2 regions of the Streptomyces sp. NPDC002867 genome follow, and region 2 is predicted to be linked to the other one. Evidence: riboswitches for the same ligand, from Rfam matches in the RefSeq annotation. Region 2 holds a riboswitch; the other holds the start of a gene.
The links. A riboswitch is a leader RNA that binds a small molecule or an ion and turns the genes downstream of it on or off. The one in region 2 is predicted to bind cobalamin.

Region 1: it holds a riboswitch for cobalamin, as region 2 does, so the genes downstream of both, ACWD0A_RS26370 (ribonucleoside-diphosphate reductase subunit alpha) here and ACWD0A_RS03165 (energy-coupling factor ABC transporter permease) in region 2, are expected to answer to the same signal.

Annotation. Positions count from the first base shown of each region.
Region 1 is NZ_JBSFUR010000035.1:53,970-63,559, forward strand. It holds gene ACWD0A_RS26335 (carbohydrate ABC transporter permease) at 1-264, opposite strand, end outside; gene ACWD0A_RS26340 (carbohydrate ABC transporter permease) at 261-1,256, opposite strand; gene ACWD0A_RS26345 (sugar ABC transporter substrate-binding protein) at 1,377-2,678, opposite strand; gene ACWD0A_RS26350 (GntR family transcriptional regulator) at 2,981-3,748, shown strand; gene ACWD0A_RS26355 (DUF3311 domain-containing protein) at 3,956-4,237, shown strand; gene mctP (monocarboxylate uptake permease MctP) at 4,234-5,868, shown strand; gene ACWD0A_RS26365 (GNAT family N-acetyltransferase) at 5,953-6,453, shown strand; cobalamin riboswitch at 6,498-6,629, shown strand; gene ACWD0A_RS26370 (ribonucleoside-diphosphate reductase subunit alpha) at 6,770-9,163, shown strand; gene ACWD0A_RS26375 (ribonucleotide-diphosphate reductase subunit beta) at 9,163-9,590, shown strand, end outside.
Region 2 is NZ_JBSFUR010000003.1:5,657-15,246, forward strand. It holds gene ACWD0A_RS03125 (ATP-binding protein) at 1-103, shown strand, start outside; gene ACWD0A_RS03130 (siderophore-interacting protein) at 107-1,015, opposite strand; gene ACWD0A_RS03135 (hypothetical protein) at 1,203-1,439, shown strand; gene ACWD0A_RS03140 (ArsR/SmtB family transcription factor) at 1,580-1,966, opposite strand; gene ACWD0A_RS03145 (heavy metal translocating P-type ATPase) at 2,090-4,066, shown strand; gene ACWD0A_RS03150 (energy-coupling factor ABC transporter ATP-binding protein) at 4,424-5,266, opposite strand; gene cbiQ (cobalt ECF transporter T component CbiQ) at 5,263-6,012, opposite strand; gene ACWD0A_RS03160 (energy-coupling factor ABC transporter substrate-binding protein) at 6,019-6,417, opposite strand; gene ACWD0A_RS03165 (energy-coupling factor ABC transporter permease) at 6,414-7,103, opposite strand; cobalamin riboswitch at 7,133-7,328, opposite strand; gene ACWD0A_RS03170 (PTS-dependent dihydroxyacetone kinase phosphotransferase subunit DhaM) at 7,423-7,836, opposite strand; gene dhaL (dihydroxyacetone kinase subunit DhaL) at 7,833-8,447, opposite strand; gene dhaK (dihydroxyacetone kinase subunit DhaK) at 8,497-9,489, opposite strand.

The DNA of each region.
Region 1 (9,590 bases), on a different contig from region 2:
GATGATGAGGCTGGACTGGACGGCGGTGCCGAAGTCGGCCTGGTCCATGGCACGGCCGAAGTTGTCGAAGGTGACCGACGACGGCCACAGGGTCTGGTCGTAGCTGCGGATCTCGGCGTTCGGGCGCAGGGCACTGATGATCAGCCAGTACACCGGGAAGATCATGACCACGAAGGTCAGCAGCCCGACGGCGTTGTAGACGTGCCTGCTCTTCTTCTTGCGGTCGGGGCGGATGGCCTTCGGGGCGGAGCTGAGGGCGCTCACTCGACCTCTCCGATCTTGAGCAGCTGGCGCAGGTAGTAGACGGCCACGCCGGACAGCAGGAGCACCGTGATCAGGGAGATCGCGGCGCCCTGGCTGAAGGAGTTGGACTCGAAGGCCTTGTTGAAGGCGTAGAGGCCGAGCACCTCGTACTCGGGCTCGGGCTTGGTGCCGCGCATCAGCCAGACCTGGCCGAGGACGTTGAAGTCCCAGATGACGGACAGTGTGGCCACCATCTGGAACACCGGCTTGATGACCGGGAAGATCACGTAGCGGAAGTTGCCGAACGCGCCCACGCCGTCGATGGACGCGGCCTCCTCCAGCTCCCTGGGGACCTGGGTGAGCGCGGCGTACAGCGTGATGGCGACGAAGGGGATCGCGCCCCAGACCACCACGGCGCCGATGACGAGGAAGCCCTGCTTGTGGTCGAGGAACCAGTTGTGGCCCTGGAAGTCCAGTCCCAGGTACTTCGACAGGACCATGTTGGCGACGCCGTAGTCCGAGTCGGCGAACCAGCGGAAGATCGAGGCCGCCACCATCAGCGGGATGGACCAGGCGGCGATCAGCGCCGCGGTCAGCAGCAGCCGCGCCCAGGTGGACATGCGCTGCATCATCAGCGAGATCGCGAGGCCGGCCGCGAGCGTGGTGACGACACAGGCGGCCATGAACACGACGGTGAGGACGACCGAGTCCCAGAAGGCGCCGTCCCGGAAGATGTCGGTGAACTGCTGGAAGCCGACCCAGGGGGCCGGCTCGCCGGTCCACAGCTCCTTGCGGCCGACGTCCTGGAAGGACATGACCGCCGTCTTGACCAGCGGCCACACGAAGACCGCGGCGATCGCGAGGATGGTCGGGCCGATGAGCAGGTACGGCAGCAGCGCACCGGCCTTGCGGGGCCTGGGCGCCTGCCCCTTCGGCTGCTGGGTGCCGGGCCCCTCGGGGTGCCGCGCTACGGGCACCACCGGGTCGGCTGCTTTCATGTCGGCGGCACTCATGGGTGCTGAGCCTTCCGTTCGGACGTACGGGCCGGGAGGTACCGGAGTGCGGGGGCGGTGCGCGTGCCGAGGCACGGTCCGCCGCCCCCGCCGCTGGTCGACGCGGTGAGAAGTCCGGAGTCAGGACTGCTCGTTGATCAGCTTGTCGATCTCCTCGTCGGCCTTCTTGGTGGCTTCCTCGACCGGCGTGCCCTTGATGATGTCCAGCAGCATCAGCTCCAGGACCTCCTTCTTCTCGATCGCGGCCCAGCCCGGCGCGATCGGGGTGAACCAGGCGTCCGGCACCGCATTGGCGATCGGAGCGGTCTCCGGCTTGGCCTTCAGCGGCTCCAGCTGCTTGGTGTTGTTCGGCAGGATGTTCTTGGAGGCCAGCACCTCCTGCGACTTGGCGCCGGTGAACATCGAGATCCACTCCTCGCCGAGGTCCTGGACCTTGGACTTGGAGATGGTGGCGAGGTCGGAGCCGCCGATGAAGGAGGGGAGCGCCTTGCCGTTCGGGCCGGGCATTCCCGCGGTGAGGATCTTGTCCTTGAGCTTGGCGTTGCCGTTGCCCGCCGGGTCGGTGACGCTGCCGGCCTCCCAGCCGTTGCCGTACAGCAGCGCGGCCTTCTCGTTGGCCATGACGTTGGCGTGGTCCTGTTCGTCCTTGGTCTTGTCGCCGTGGTTGTACTTGTCGACCAGGTCGACGAAGTGCTTGATGCCCTTCTGCGCCTCGGGCGTGGACAGAGCGGACTTCCACTCCTTCGTGCCCTCGTCGTAGGTGGCGATCTCGCCCCCGTACGCGGCGACGTAGGACATGGCGGCGTACCAGTAGCGGCCGGGCAGGTAGAGCGGCGAGAACGCCTTGTCCTTGCCGTACTTCTCCTGGACCTTGTCCAGGGCGGCCGTCAGCTCGGCCTCGGTGGTGGGCAGGGTCTCGACGCCCGCGCCCGCCTTGAACATGTCCTTGTTGTAGATGGCCACGCGCGCACCGGCGTAGTACGGCACGCAGTACTGCTTGCCCTCGTAGGAGCAGGTGTCCTTGAGGCCGCCGATCCAGGTGTCCGCGTTCTCGTACTTCTTCGGGTCGATCTCGCCGAGCGCCCCGTTGAGGATGTACGTCATGGTCTCGGTGTTGCCGAGCTCGACGACGTCCGGGAACTTGTCGCCGGAGAGCGCCGCGTCGAGCTTCTTGGTCTTGTCCGCCCACTGCTGGTACTGGACGTTGACCTTCACGCCCGGGTACTTGGCGTTGAACCGGTCATTGACGTCCTTCACCAGCTCGGGCCACGTGGACTGCGCGTCGACCATCAGCCAGACGGTCAGCGTCTCCTTGCGGTCCTTCGGATTCTTGGCCGCCTCGCCGCCGCCGTCCGAACCGCACGCCGCGACCGAGGCCATCATGGCCGCCACACCCACCGCTGCTACGAGATTGCGCTTCACGCCACCCTCCTCAAGGGATGCAAGAGTCCCCCCCACCACCCGGGAGTCGCGCAGCACTTGACAATGGCGCGCCGGATTCTGCCCTGGGGCCGGGATCTGATCTTTAATGGTTTAGACCAGTACCGGGAGCTTGGCCTAGACCTTTGGGGGTGTCAAGGGTGTATAAGAAGGGCAGTCGCGTCCGTTATCGGACCGACACCTGAGGGAGGGCGACGACCCGCGAGCGGTCCGTGCCACCATGTGAGCCGCTACAGACGGAGGAGCCGGTGACGGCAGGAGCGCAGCAGTCGGGAAGGCGGGTCATGACCACGGACGGGGCCGGCACCGAAGCCGAGAGCGGGGCAGCAGGCGCCCGTACCGCGCGCGTGCCCAAGTACTACCGGCTGAAGCGGCACTTGCTCGACATGACCGAGACACTGCCGCCCGGGACTCCGGTGCCGCCGGAGCGCACGCTCGCCGCCGAGTTCGACACCTCGCGCACGACCGTGCGGCAGGCGCTCCAGGAACTCGTCGTGGAAGGCCGGCTGGAGCGCATCCAGGGCAAGGGCACGTTCGTCGCCAAGCCCAAGGTCTCCCAGGCGCTGCAGCTCACCTCGTACACCGAGGACATGCGGGCACAGGGCCTGGAGCCCACGTCCCAGCTGCTGGACATCGGATACGTCACAGCCGACGACACGCTGGCGGAGCTGCTCGACATCTCGACGGGCGGGCGGGTCCTGCGGATCGAGCGCCTGCGGCTGGCCAGCGGCGAGCCCATGGCCATCGAGACCACGCACCTCTCGGCCAAGCGCTTCCCCGCGCTGCGGCGGTCGCTCGTCAAGTACACCTCGCTCTACACCGCCCTCGCGGAGGTGTACGACGTCCATCTCGCCGAGGCCGAGGAGACGATCGAGACGTCTCTCGCCACCCCGCGCGAGGCGGGGCTGCTCGGCACGGACGTCGGCCTGCCGATGCTGATGCTCTCGCGCCACTCGCTCGACGCCCAGGGCGAACCGGTGGAGTGGGTCCGCTCGGTGTACCGCGGGGACCGCTACAAGTTCGTCGCTCGGCTCCAGCGGCCGAAGGACTGAGACACGCGCCCCGGAGCCGTACGTCCCCCACCTGACAGGGTGTCCGGCATGGCGTCGCAGCGTGTTGCGACGCCATGTCATGTTTTGCGCAGCCGTGGCGCGAAGTCGTTGCCGTACCGATATGCGGACCGGGGGTGACGGGACTCGAACGGCTCGCCTAGATTTCCTGCGCACTACAACAGGTGACCAGTGAGGGGACGGAGCCGCATGTCAGCAGTGCCCGAGGCACCGGACGCGCCTGAAGCGCCCGAAGCGAAACAACCGGTCGTCACACCGGTGCGCGTGATCATCGCCCTCTGTCTCTTCGCACCCTTCGTGGCGATGCTCTGGGTCGGCTCCTACGCGAAGGTCGAGCCGACGTTCATCGGCATGCCGTTCTTCTACTGGTACCAGATGCTCTGGGTCGTGGTGTCGACGGCGCTGACGATGATCGCCTACAAGCTGTGGCAGCGTGACCAGCGCGCCCGCAAGGGAGGTGCCTCCCGATGAAGGACGGCGTGAACGGCGTCGCACTCGGCGTCTTCATCTTCTTCTTCCTGGCCGTGACGGTCATGGGCTTCCTGGCCGCCCGCTGGCGCAAGGCCGAGAACGAGCACAGCCTCGACGAATGGGGCCTGGGCGGCAGATCGTTCGGCACCTGGGTGACCTGGTTCCTGCTGGGCGGCGACCTGTACACCGCATACACCTTCGTCGCCGTGCCGGCGGCCATCTACGCGGCGGGCGCGGCCGGCTTCTTCGCCGTGCCGTACACGATCCTCGTCTACCCGCTGATCTTCACCTTCCTGCCGCGCCTGTGGTCGGTGTCGCACAAGCACGGGTACGTGACGACTGCCGACTTCGTCCGCGGACGTTTCGGTTCCAAGGGCCTGTCCCTGGCGGTCGCGTTCACCGGCCTCCTCGCCACGATGCCGTACATCGCGCTCCAGTTGGTCGGCATCCAGGCCGTGCTCGACGTCATGGGCGTCGGCGGTGGCGAGAACACCAACTGGTTCATCAAGGACCTGCCGCTGCTGATCGCCTTCGGTGTGCTCGCGGCCTACACGTACTCCTCCGGACTGCGTGCGCCGGCGCTGATCGCCTTCGTCAAGGACACCCTGATCTACATCGTCATCGCGGTGGCGATCATCTACATCCCGATCAAGCTCGGCGGCTTCGACGCGATCTTCTCCGCCGCCGGAGAGAAGTTCTCGCAGATCAACCCGGCCACGGACAAGCCCGTCGGCGCCCTGGTACCCGGCGAGATGGGCCAGTGGGGCTACGCCACCCTGGCCCTGGGCTCGGCGCTCGCGCTCTTCATGTACCCGCACTCCATCACGGCGACGCTGTCCTCGCGCAGCCGTGAGGTGATCCGCCGCAACACCACGATCCTGCCGCTGTACTCGCTGATGCTGGGCCTGCTGGCCCTGCTCGGCTTCATGGCCATCGCGGCGGGCGTGAAGGTCACCAACGGTCAGCTGGCCATCCCGCAGCTGTTCGAGAACATGTTCCCGGACTGGTTCGCGGGCGTCGCCTTCGCGGCGATCGGCATCGGCGCGCTGGTCCCCGCGGCCATCATGTCCATCGCCGCGGCCAACCTGTTCACCCGGAACATCTACAAGGACTTCCTCAAGCCCGACGCGACCCCGGCGCAGGAGACCAAGGTCTCCAAGCTGGTCTCGCTGCTGGTCAAGGTCGGCGCCCTGGCCTTCGTCCTCACCATGGACAAGACCGTGGCGATCAACTTCCAGCTGCTGGGCGGCATCTGGATCCTGCAGACGTTCCCGGCCCTGGTGGGCGGCCTGTTCACCCGCTGGTTCCACCGCTGGGCGCTCATCGCCGGCTGGGCGGTCGGCATGATCTACGGCACGGTGGCCGCCTACGGCGTGGCGAGCCCGACACAGAAGCACTTCGGCGGCTCGTCGGCCGAGATCCCCGGCATCGGCGAGATCGGCTACATCGGCCTCACCGCGTTCGTGCTGAACCTCGTCGTCACCGTGGTGCTCACCTTCGTCCTGAAGGCGGCCAAGGCCCCGGACGGCGTCGACGAGACCAGCCCGTCCGACTACACGGCGGACGCGGGCGACCCGGGCGTCGAGGTGGAACTGCCGCCGGCCACGGCGGGCGCCCCCGGCGGCCACTGACGGATCGCGTACGCAAGGGCCGTCGCATCTCCCCCCAGGGAAATGCGGCGGCCCTTCGTCGTGCTCTGATGCACACTGCCGGGCATGGACATCACGATCAGGCGGATCGAACCCGGGGAGTGCGGGGCGCTGGGGGAGCTGACCGCGCAGGCGTATCTGCGCGGCGGAATGCTCGACTTCGGCGAGGAGGACCCGTATCTGGAGGTGCTGCGGGACGTCGCGGGACGCGCCGCGCACACGGAGGTGTACGTCGCCGTGGACGGGCGGGGAACCGTGCTCGGCGGGGTGGCCTTCGTTCCCGCCGGCGGCCCGTACGCCGACCTCGCGGGTCCGGGCGAGGCCGAGTTCCGGACGCTGTCGGTGGCCGAGGAGGCCCGGGGACGCGGGGTGGGCGAGGCGCTGGTGCGGACCTGTGTCGACCGGGCCCGGGCGGTGCCCGGGTGCGTGCGCGTGGTGCTGTCGACGCAGCCGATGATGCACGCGGCGCACCGGATATACGCCCGGCTGGGCTTCGTACGCACCCCCGAGCGGGACTGGGCACCGGTCGAGAACGTTCCCCTGCTGACGTACGCCCTGGAGCTCTGAGCCCGCGAGACACAACATGTGGGGGCATGCGCAGCACCCCGCCCCCACATGTATGCTCATCTGGCTGTCGCCGCAGGGGAATCCGGTGCGAATCCGGAACTGTCCCGCAACGGTGTGATCCGGTGCGCTGTGCGTACCCGACAAGTCCGAGGACCTGCCGACGGTGCATCCGGCTCGACCGAACCGGGTGCCGAGACGTCCGGGCCTCGCGGTAGGGCCGGTGGACGCCGTGCCTCGTGCTGCCCGTCCGCGGGCCCGCGCCGGCATGGTCCCCGCCTCCCCCGCCGGCCCAGAGCCGAGCGAGGGAGAGCATCACATGACCATCGCGCCAGCCGATCCGGCTTCAGGCACCGCGGAGCAGACCACGGCCGGTCCCGGGGCCGGCCTGCTGCGGACCCTCACGGATCTGACGGCCGATCTGCCCGACACCGACCCCGGCAGGGTCGCCGCCGCCGCGCTGCGCGGGCGGCACGCCGGATCGGACGAGGCCGAACTGCGCTCCCTCGCCACCGATGCCGCCGCCGGTCTGATCTCCGAGGACCCGGCCTACTCCCGTCTCGCCGCCCGGCTGCTGACCCGCACGATCGCGGACGAGGCCGCCGGCCAGGGCGCCGTGTCGTTCTCGGCCTCCGTCGCGGTCGGGCATCGCGAGGGCCTGATCGCGGACCGCACCGCCGCGTTCGTGGCGCTGCACGCGGCCCGGCTCGACGCGCTCGTCGACCCGGCCGCCGACGACCGCTTCGGCTACTTCGGCCTGCGCACGCTCTACAGCCGCTACCTGCTGCGTCACCCCATCAGCCGTCAGGTCGTGGAGACGCCGCAGCACTTCATGCTGCGCGTCGCCTGCGGCCTCGCCGAGGACGACAGCGTCCGCTCGGTGGACGAGGTCGCCGACCTGTACGGCCTGATGAGCCGGCTCGACTACCTCCCCTCCTCCCCCACGCTCTTCAACTCCGGCACCCGCCACCCCCAGATGTCGTCCTGCTACCTGCTGGACTCGCCGCTCGACGAGCTCGACTCGATCTACGACCGCTACCACCAGGTCGCGCGCCTGTCCAAGCACGCGGGCGGCATCGGGCTCTCGTACTCGCGCGTCCGTGCCCGCGGTTCGCTGATCCGCGGCACCAACGGGCACTCCAACGGCATCGTCCCGTTCCTGAAGACACTCGACGCCTCGGTCGCCGCCGTGAACCAGGGCGGCCGGCGCAAGGGCGCCGCCGCGATCTACCTGGAGACCTGGCACGCCGACGTCGAGGAGTTCCTGGAGCTGCGCGACAACACCGGCGAGGACGCCCGGCGTACGCACAACCTCAACCTCGCGCACTGGATCCCCGACGAGTTCATGCGGCGCGTCGAGGCGGGCTCCGACTGGTCGCTGTTCTCGCCGGCCGACGTGCCCGAGCTCGTCGACCTGTGGGGCGAGGAGTTCGACGCCGCGTACCGCGCCGCCGAGGCCAAGGGCCTGGCCCGCAAGACCATCCCGGCGCGCGACCTGTACGGCCGCATGATGCGCACGCTCGCGCAGACCGGCAACGGCTGGATGACCTTCAAGGACGCCTCCAACCGCACCGCCAACCAGACCGCCGAGCCCGGCCACACGGTCCACTCCTCCAACCTGTGCACCGAGATCCTGGAGGTCACCGACGACGGCGAGACGGCCGTCTGCAACCTCGGCTCGGTGAACCTGGGGGCCTTCGTCGAGCAGGGAGCCGACGGCGGGTACCTCGACTGGGAGCGGCTGGACGCCACCGTCCGCACCGCGGTCACCTTCCTCGACCGGGTCGTCGACATCAACTTCTACCCGACCGAGCAGGCCGGGCGCTCCAACGCCAAGTGGCGGCCCGTGGGCCTGGGCGCGATGGGCCTCCAGGACGTCTTCTTCAAGCTGCGGCTGCCCTTCGACTCACCCGAGGCACGCGCGCTGTCCACCCGCATCGCCGAGCGCATCATGCTCGCCGCGTACGAGGCGTCCGCCGGCCTCGCCGAGCGCAGCGGCCCGCTGCCGGCATGGGACAAGACGCGCACGGCGCGCGGCGTTCTGCACCCGGACCACTACGGCGTGGAGCTGAACTGGCCCGAGCGCTGGGCCGCCCTGCGCGAGCGGATCGCCGCCGTCGGCATGCGCAACTCGCTGCTCCTCGCCATCGCGCCGACGGCGACGATCGCCTCGATCGCGGGCGTCTACGAGTGCATCGAGCCGCAGGTCTCCAACCTCTTCAAGCGCGAGACCCTGTCCGGCGAGTTCCTCCAGGTCAACTCCTACCTGGTGGACGAGCTGAAGAAGCTCGGCGTGTGGGACGCGCAGACCCGCGAGGCGCTGCGCGAGTCCAGCGGCTCGGTGCAGGACTTCACCTGGATCCCGGCCGAGGTGCGCGAGCTGTACCGGACGGCCTGGGAGATCCCGCAGCGCGGCCTGATCGACATGGCGGCGGCCCGTACGCCGTTCCTCGACCAGTCCCAGTCGCTGAACCTGTTCCTGGAGACGCCGACCATCGGCAAGCTGTCGTCGATGTACGCGTACGCCTGGAAGCAGGGCCTGAAGACGACGTACTACCTGCGCTCGCGCCCGGCGACGAGGATCGCCCGCGCCGCGCAGGCGACGATCCTCCCCCAGCCTTCGGCGGAGGTGCCCCCGGTCCAGGCGGCCGCCGGCCCCGACGCCGTCGCCTGTTCCCTCGAAAACCCCGAGTCCTGCGAGGCCTGCCAGTAATGACCGTGGAGAACAAGAACCTGCTCGACCCGGGCTTCGAACTGACCCTGCGTCCCATGCGCTACCCGGACTTCTACGAGCGCTACCGGGACGCCATCAAGAACACCTGGACGGTGGAGGAGGTCGACCTCCACTCCGACGTCGCCGACCTCGCCAAGCTGACGCCGGGCGAGCAGCACATGATCGGCCGGCTGGTCGCGTTCTTCGCGACGGGCGACTCGATCGTGGCGAACAACCTGGTGCTGACGCTCTACAAGCACATCAACTCCCCCGAGGCGCGGCTGTACCTGAGCCGTCAGCTCTTCGAGGAGGCCGTGCACGTCCAGTTCTATCTGACGCTGCTCGACACCTACCTGCCCGACCCGGACGACCGCGCCGCCGCGTTCGCCGCCGTCGAGAACATCCCCTCCATCCGCGAGAAGGCGCA
Region 2 (9,590 bases):
GCTCGGGGAACGGGCGTACGCGTCGGCGTACGCGGAAGGCGGAGCCCTGTCCGTACGCGAGGCCGCCGGACTGATCCACCCGCCGTCGGGCGAGGCCGGATGACCTTCAGCCCGTCGTGCTCGTCGTGCCCGTCGTGCTCGTCGTGTCCGTCGAGTCGGCGAGCCGTTCCCGGGCGTCCGCCAGGTCCTCCTCCGTGGGCGCGTCGTCCTGGCTGAGCCGGGCCCGCCAGTAGCCGGTGAACTCCACCGACCGCCGCGCCATGCCCCGCTCCCCGACGAGGTACCGGCGCAGCGTGCGCACCGCGGCCGCCTCCCCGCCGAGCCACGCCCGCTCCGGCAGGCTCGCGGACACGATCTCGCGCACGGCGGGGACCAGAAGTTCCCCGTGTGCGGTGCGGCGGGCGCCGCCCGTGTCCCGGTGCAGCCACCGCACCGTCACATCCGCGGCTGTCACGAAGGACTGCTCGTCGGCCCGTTCGGGCACCTCGATGCAGGCCACGGCGCGCGCACCGGCCGGCAGCGACTCCAGCACCGTCCCGATGGCGGGCAGCGCCGACTCGTCCCCGGCCAGCAGCAGCGGGCCCGTTCCCGCCTCCGGCCGGGGCGCGGCGAATAACTCCGACGGACCGAACATGCCCAGCGTCTCTCCCGTCCGCGCGGCGGCGGCCCAGCGCGTCGCCGGTCCGCCGTCGTCATGCACGACGAAGTCGATGTCGATCTCGGCGTCCTGCGGCCGGTGCGCGCGGATCGTGTAGCTGCGCATCCACGGCCGCTCGTCGTCCGGCATCGCGGAGTACGCCGCGTACCAGCGCATCACGTCGCCGTCGGTGTCCGGTTCCGGCAGCCGGGGCGCCTGCCGGCCGGCGCGCGGGAAGTACAGCTTCACCTGCTGGTCGGGGCCTTCCAGGCGCAGACTGTCCAGGCCGGGACCGCCGAAGGTGATGCGGACCATGTGCGGGGTGAGACGCCGGGCGGCGACGACGTGGAGATGACGGACCGGCAGGGGCTGGGACATGGGGTCTCCGGACGTGTGGGAGTGGGAATCGGGTGACACCGTCGCAGCTGCTGCCGACACGCCGCCGACAGGGCACCGACACGGCGGCGGCCGTGGGGGGATGAGTGGCCGTACCCATGCCTCGTGGCCGCCGGAGCCGGACGATGTCGGCGGGACACCGACGCGTGGCGGTGACAGGGGGGACGGCATGGGGAAGCTCTTGGGAGCGGCACTGGCGGCGGCCGCGCTCGCGGGCGCGCCGGCACTGGCGTACGCGGTGGGCGCGCCGCCCGCCGTCGTCCCCGGCACAGCGGTGGGCGTGGTCGGCCTGCATCACGGGGCCGAGGGCATTCCTCCGGATGCTCCGCACGCCCGACGCGACGGGAACGTGACCGCTCAGCGCACGGTGATCTGCCGGGCGGACGCGACCACGTTCCCCTCGTAGCCGTGTCCTTCGCGTACCGGCCGGCGCAGGTGATCAACCGGATCTCGGCGGCCGCGCCGTCCGCGTGGACCCGCTAAGCCGCGACGTCCTTCTGCCGACGGGACAGGCCGGGCGGTGCCGGCCGGGGACGTGGCTGGGCGTCAGGCGCGGTCGCCTGTCTCCTCGGTGGCCTCCGGCTCGGGCAGGTCGCGGGCTCCCAGGCGCAGATGCTCGATGTGGTAGACCGCCTCGTCCAGGAGCTGGGCGACATGCGTGTCGTACAGGCTGTACTCGATCCGGCGGCCCTGGCGGGTCCCCGTGACCAGACCCAGGGCGCGCAGCAGGCGCAACTGGTGGGAGACCGCCGACTGTTCCATGTCGACCGCCTCCGCGAGTTCGGTCACCCCGCAGGGCCCCTGGCGCAGCCGCGTGAGGATCATCAGCCGCGAGGGGGTGGCCAGGGCCTGGAGAGTGGCGGCGATCGTCGCCGCGGAGTCCGCGTCCAGGTGGGCGGCCGGTGTGATGCCGCTGCTGACTCCGTGTCCCATGCAGCACATCGTAGCCGTGCGCTCAGCCGTACGAATGAAGACCTCTTCATGTGTTCCGCTATGGTGAAGGGCGTCAGCCGAGACGGCTCCGCCCTGCCCGGAGCCCCGAGAAGAGGTGTCCCGATGGTTCCCCCGACCTCGCCGACCACCGCGCCCGCGCCCACGGCACGGACGGCAGCGCCGCCCGCCGCCCCACCGGGCCGGCCGCGCACCCGGTTGTTCGCCCTGGCCGAGGTCCGCTGGGCCGCCCTGTCCGCCGCCGCGTTCCTGTGCGCCCTGCCGCTCGACCTCGCCGGCGCGCCCGCCTGGGCCTGGGGACCGCTCTACGCCCTGTGTTACGCGGCCGGCGGCTGGGAGCCCGGTCTCGCGGGCCTTCAGGCCCTGCGCGAGAGGACACTCGACGTCGACCTGCTGATGGTGGTGGCGGCGATCGGCGCGGCAGCCATCGGGCAGTACCTCGACGGCGGTCTCCTCATCGTCATCTTCGCCACCTCCGGCGCGCTGGAGGTCCTCGCGACCCGGCGTACCGCCGACTCCGTCCGCGGACTGCTCGACCTCGCCCCCGCCCGTGCCGCACGCCTCGCCGGCGACCGGTCCGAGGCGTGGGAGACGGTCGACGTCGCCGACCTGCGGGTCGGCGACACCGTCCTCGTACGGCCGGGAGAGCGGCTGCCCGCGGACGGCACGGTCCTCGACGGCGCGAGCGAGGTCGACCAGGCCACGATCACCGGCGAACCCCTGCCCGTGGACCGCCGCGCCGGTGACACCGTCTACGCGGGCACCCTGAACGGCACCGGCTCCCTGCGCGTCCGCGTCGACAAGGACGCCGCCCGGTCGGTCATCGCCCGCATCGTCGCCATGGTCGAGGAGGCGAGCGCCACCAAGGCGCCCACCCAGCTCTTCATCGAGAAGGTCGAACAGCGCTACTCGACCGGTGTCGTGGTCGCCACGCTCGCCCTGCTCACCGTGCCGCTCGCCTTCGGCGCCGACTTCACGAGCACCCTGCTGCGCGCCATGACCTTCATGATCGTCGCCTCGCCGTGCGCCGTCGTGCTCGCCACCATGCCGCCGCTGCTCTCCGCCATCGCCAACGCCGGACGCCACGGAGTGCTCGTCAAGTCCGCCGTCGCGATGGAGCGTCTGGGCGAGATCGACCGCGCCGCTCTCGACAAGACCGGCACGCTGACGGAGGGTTCGCCGCGCGTCGCCGAGGTGCGCGTGCTGCCGGACGCGGGAGTCACGAAGGACCGTGCGCTGGCCCTCGCGGCGGCCGCCGAGGTCCACAGCGAGCACCCGCTCGGCCGCGCGATCGTCGCGGCCGCGCGTGAACGCGGCCTGCGGCTGCCGGGGGCGCGGCAGTTCGCGTCGACGCCCGGACGCGGCGTCTCGGCGAGCGTCGACGGCAGCACGGTGCGCGTGGGAAGCCCCGCCGCCCTGCTCGCCGAGGAGTGCGCGGCGGCCGTCGAGGTGGAGGCCGAGGGCCGTACGGCCGTCCTCGTCGAGGCCGACGGGGTGCCGGTGGCCGTGCTCGCCGTCGACGACCGGCTCCGGTCCGGGGCGCCGCAGGCGGTCGCCGCGCTCGCCCGCCTCACGGGCCGCACGCCGACGTTGCTGACCGGCGACAACGCCCGCGCGGCCGCGCGGGTGGCCGGCGAGGCGGGCATCGAGGACGTACGGGCCGGCCTGCTGCCCGAGGAGAAGGTCGCCGCCGTGCGCGCGTGGCAGGAGGCGGGGGAGAAGGTACTGATCGTCGGCGACGGCGTGAACGACGCGCCCGCGCTCGCCGCCGCCCACACCGGCATCGCGATGGGCCGCGCGGGCTCGGACCTGGCTCTGGAGAGCGCGGACGCGGTGGTCGTACGGGACGAACTGGCCACTGTCCCGGCCGTGGTGGCCCTCTCGCGCCGGGCCCGCAGGCTGGTGGTGCAGAACCTCGTGATCGCGTCGGTGTGCATCGGCGTGCTGGTGGTGTGGGACCTGGCGGGCCACCTCCCGCTGCCCCTGGGCGTGGCGGGGCACGAGGGCTCGACGGTCCTGGTCGCCCTCAACGGCCTGCGCCTGCTGCGGGAATCGTCCTGGCGCGAGGCGACGGGGGTGTGACACCGCCGGGGGCGCCCGCGCCGCGCTGCGGGTCCGGCAGGCCCAAGGGCGGGCCAGGTGCCCGGTGCACCGTCCGGCCGGACCGCCGGCTTCGGCGCCCCGGACCCGGGGGCGCCCCGCGGACGTGTACGGCGGCCGATTCGTCGCCTCCCGTGCGCGCCGGACAGTCCGTCGCTGCGGCGGCCCGGCCGGCATGCGTCGGCTGGGCGGCCCGACGACCGGCGGCCGGGCTGCGTCCGTACGTGGTACGGGCCGGCGTCCCGGCCGGGCGCCTCGCCGCCGTGGCGACACGGGCCGCCGCCCCGGCTTTTCCGAGAGCCCGGGGCCTCGCGCGACGGCCCGCCACGCGCGGCGGGGTTACTCCGTGCCGGCCCGGGCCGGGCCCGCAGCCCAGTGGGACAGGTCCTCCGGGGTGCGGGGCCCCGTTTCCGCAGGGGCGAGCAGGCCGTGCGACCTCAGCAGTTCCGCCACCGCCGTGCCCCACGGCCTCCGCAGGCGCGCCGCGTCCAGCAGGGCCTGGTCCGCGAGCAGTTCCGCGACGGGACCGGTGCGCAGGCCCGTCGGCGCGAGGACGGCCGCATCGTCCGCCCAGCGCAGGGCCAGATCCACGTCGTGGGTCGCCATGACCACCGTCGTACCGGACGCGCCCAGCGTGCCCAGCACCTCCAGCAGCCGCTCCTGGCCATGCGGATCGAGCCCCGCCGTCGGCTCGTCCAGAATGAGCACGCGCGGCCGCATCGCCACCGCGCCCGCGATCGCCGCCCGTTTGCGCTGTCCGTACGAGAGAAGATGCGTCGGCCGGTCCCGCAGCGCCACGATGTCCATCGCCGCCAGCGCCTCGTCCACCCGGGCGCGTACCTGCTCCTCCGGCAGCCCGAGGTTCATCGGGCCGAACGACACGTCCTGTTCGACCGACGCCGCGAACAGCTGGTCGTCGGGGTCCTGCACCACCAGCTGCACGCTCGTCCGCAGCCGGGTCAGCCCGGCACGGTCGTACGTCACCGGCTCGCCGTCCAGCCGGACGTGGCCCGTCGCCGGGCGCAGCCCGCCGCTCAACAGCCGCAGCAGGGTGGTTTTTCCGCTGCCGTTGCGCCCCAGCAGAGCCGTGGAGCGGCCCTCCCGGAGCGCGAGGCCGACGCCGCTCAGCACGACGGGCCCGTCCTCGTACGCGAAACCGGCGTCGACGAGCTCAACGATCACAGGACGAACCTTTCCAGCAGATGGGTGAGCAGCACGATGCCTGCCAGCAGCGCGGCCACGGCGACGAGGAAGGGGCGCGACACGGACGCACGCGGCACGAGGACCCTCAGCGTGCCGTCGTAACCGCGTCCGGCGAGCCCGGCCTGAAGCCGGCCGGCCCGGTCGAAGGCGCGGACGAACGCGGTCGCTCCCAGCCCCGCCAGCGAACGCCACGCCGCCGCCTGGCTCGTGTGGCCGAGACGGGCCGCCTGCGCCTGGCGGACCCGGCTCATCGCGTCCAGCAGCAGGAAACTGATCCGGTACATCACCAGCGCCACGTCCACCACCGCCGGCGGCACGCCCGCCCGTACCAGCCGGGGCAGGACGTCGGAGACCGGCGTGGTGAACGCGAACAGCAGCACCCCGAGCGACGCCGCCGAGGTCCGCAGCAGCAGCGCGGCGGCGTGCTCGGGACCGTCGGGCGCCAACGCCACCGGCCCCGCCTCGCCGCCCACGGCGAACAACAGCGGCAGCGCCCCGGTGACACAGAACCCGAGGGGGATGCGGAAGGCCCGCCACAGCTGCCGGGGCGCGACCCCGGCCGGGCCCAGCAGGACGGCGAGGGAGGCGGCGGCCACGAGAACGGCGCCGGGCCAAGGCGGCAGGCACACGGCCGTCACCGTCAGCCCCAGCCCGAGCACGGCCTTCTCACAGGGATGGCGGCGGCGCCAGCGACTGCTGTGCGCCGCCGCGTCGATCGGGAGCATCGGCGCCTACGGCAGCTTCGCGGCCGGGGCGTCCCCGCTGCCGGGCTCCGCTCCGGGCGCCTCTCCGGCGGCCTCTCCCGGGAGGGCGCCCGCGCGCGCCGCGGCCCGCTCCTCACCCTGCCTGCGTCCTCTGCGCAGGCCGAAGTAGTACGCCAGCACCCCCGCGCCGAGCGCGGCCTGGAGTGCGAACAGCGCCGACTCGATCTCGGCCGACGGCGGCTCGTACAGCGGGGAGAACCACGGCTCGTAGTCCGGCTCCAGCTCCGTGATCGCCGTCTCCGCCTGCGCGTCGGAGCCGGTGAACGGCTCCTCCCTGTGGTCGCCGAGCCCCAGTACGAGCGGCAGGACGGCCAGCGCCGCCACGGCCAGCAACAGCAGCGTATTGATCCTCGCGTTACGGCTCATCGGACCACGGCCTCCTTCCTCGCGCCCGGGACCAGGACGCCGAGACGGGCCAGGTCGCCCTTGCTGGACTGGCTGAGCAGTCGCATCACCAGCACGGTGAGCAGCCCCTCGCTCACCGCGAGCGGGATCTGCGTGAGCGCGAAGATGCCGCCGAACTTGGCGAGCGCGCCCGCGAATCCGCTGCTCGGGTCGGGGAAGGCCAGCGCGAGCTGCACGCTGGTGACGCAGTACGTCGACAGGTCGGCGACGAACGCGCCGAAGAACACGGCGACCATCAGCGGGACACCCGACCGCCGCAGCAGCCGGTAGACCCCGTAACCGGCCCATGGACCGACGATCGCCATGGAGAACACGTTGGCGCCGAGCGTGGTGAGACCGCCGTGCGCCAGCAACAGGGCCTGGAACAGCAGGGTGATCGTGCCGAGCACCGCCATGATCGGCGGACGGAACAGGATCGCGCCCAGCCCGGTGCCGGTCGGATGGGAGCAGCTGCCGGTCACCGACGGGATCTTCAGGGCGGACAGCACGAAGGTGAAGGCGCCGGAGGCGCCGAGCAGCAGGGTGGACTCGGGGTGGGCCTTGACCTCGCGCGTCAGGGCACGTACACCGTGGACGACGAACGGGGCGGCCGCGACGCCCCAGGCGGCGGCGTGCAACGGGGGCAGGTACCCCTCGGCTATATGCATGGTCGGGAGACCCTCTCCAGCACCTCGTGGATGGACAACGCGCCCCGGCCGGTCTCCTGGCTGACGGGTCATGCCGCCCGTGACTCCGCCTTCCCAGGCACCGCGCTCTCGCGCGGTGGCCCAGTGACTTCCCCTGAGGGGTGGAGCCGGACTTCCCGATCACAGTGGCGAGGGCCGCACCGGTACCGCACCGGTTTCCCGAACACCAAGGCTCCGTGACAGTAGTGCGCCGACCAGCGACATCACAAGCCGCGCACGGGTGCACCGGCCCGCGGCCGGGTGAGCCGTTCGCCACACCCGGCCGCACGCACCGCTCCCGTCACTCCTTGCGGTACCCGTACGCCTCCGAGGCCGCCGCCTCCACGGCGTCCAGGTCGCCCCCGGCCGACGCGGTCACCACCGCGGCCACCGCGCCCTCCACGAACGGGGCATCCACGAGCCGGGTGCCGTCGGGAAGTTCGTCGCCCTCGGCGAGAAGGGCCTTCACCGTGAGCACGGCGCTGCCCAGATCGACCAGCACGGCCACGCCCGCGCCGCGGTCCACCTCCGCCGCCGCGGCGGAGACCAGCTCGGAGCTGGTGCCGAGACCGCCGTCCGGCGTGCCGCCCGCCGCGGCGACCGGCGCGAGTTCCCCGCCGCCCGCGAGCCCGCGCGCCAGCGCGGCGACCGAGCGCGCCACGTCCGCGCTGTGCGACACCAGCACGATCCCGACCCGCTGGGCGGTGTCGCTCATACGGCCGCCTCCGCCGTCTCGGCGAGCGTGGCCACCAGCAGCGCCGACGACGTCGCCCCCGGGTCCTGGTGCCCGATGCTGCGCTCGCCGAGATAGCTGGCCCTGCCCTTGCGCGCCTGCAACGGCACCGTCGCCAGCGCCCCCTGCTCGGCCGCCTCCCGGGCCGCGGCGAACGACTCCGTGCTGTCGCCGAGCGCCGCCACCGCGGGCTCCAGGGCGTCCAGCATCGTCTTGTCGCCCGCCTTCGCCCCGCCCAGCTGCGCCACGGCCTCGACGCCCGCCCGCAGCGCCTCGGCCAGCTGCCCCGCGCTCACCTCGGCGTCGTCGCCGAGGGCCTTGCCGGCACGGCGCAGCAGCGTCCCGTACAGCGGTCCGGAGGCCCCGCCGACCGTCGAGATCAACTGCCGTCCCGCCAGGACCAGTACGGCTCCGGGCGCGGTCGGCGGCTCCTTGTCCAGGGCCGCGACGACGGCCGCGAACCCGCGCTGGAGATTGGTGCCGTGATCGGCGTCACCGATCGCGGAATCCAGCTCGGTCAGACGGTCGGCCTCACGGTTCACGGCCGCGGCGGCGGCCGTGAGCCAGCGTCGGAAGAATGCGGCGTCGAGCACGGGATCTCCTCGGTTCGGATGATCGGTTCGGGAGGGGGCGGGGCGAGGCTCAGCGTCCCCACCGCAGGGCGGGCGTCTGCACCGGCGCGTCCCACAACCGCAGCAGCTCCTCGTCCACCTGGCACAGCGTCACCGAGCAGCCGGCCATGTCGAGCGAGGTCACGTAGTTGCCGACGAGCGTGCGGGCCACCGCCACGTCGCGCTCGGTCAGCACCCGCTGCACCTCGGCGTTGAACCCGTACAGCTCCAGCAGGGGGGTGCCGCCCATTCCGTTGACGAGGGCGATGACCGGGCCGGTGGGGCGCAGGTCGTCGAGGACCGCTCCCACGGCGAAGTCCGCGATCTCCCGCGCGGTCATCATCGCCCGCCGCTCGCGGCCCGGCTCGCCGTGGATGCCGACGCCCAACTCCAGCTCGCCCGGGGGCAGGTCGAAGGTGGGCCCGCCCTTGGCGGGAGTGCTGCAGGCGCTGAGCGCGACGCCGAAACTGCGGGAGGACGCGTTCACCTGGCGGGCGAGGGACTCGACCCGCTCCAGCGGGGCGCCCTCCTCGGCGGCGGCGCCCGCGATCTTCTCCACGAACAGGGTCGCACCGGTGCCGCGCCGGCCCGCCGTGTACAGGCTGTCCGTCACGGCGACGTCGTCGTCGACCAGCACGGTGGCGAGCCGAACGCCCTCGTCCTCGGCGAGCTCCGCGGCCATCTGGAAGTTGAGCACGTCGCCGGTGTAGTTCTTCACGACGAACAGCACCCCCGCACCGCTCTCGACAGCGGCGGCGGCCTTCACCATCTGGTCCGGCACGGGACTGGTGAACACCTCGCCCGGACAGGCTCCGTCCAGCATCCCGGGCCCGACGAACCCGCCGTGCAGCGGCTCGTGCCCCGACCCGCCCCCGGAGACGAGCGCGACCTTGCCGGCGACCGGTGCGTCCCGCCGGACGATCACGCGGTTGTCCACGTCGACATTGAGGTCGGGATACGCGGCGGCCATCCCGCGCAGCGCATCCGCGACGACGGTCTCCGGGACGTTGATGAGCATTCTCAACGGTTCCTCCTGGGGGAGTTCCAGCTAGGGCCCTGAGCAGGTTTTACCTGGTCAGCAGGTAGGTAGGCGGCGGTGGCTCTTGGCGGCCGGTGGCGACGTCC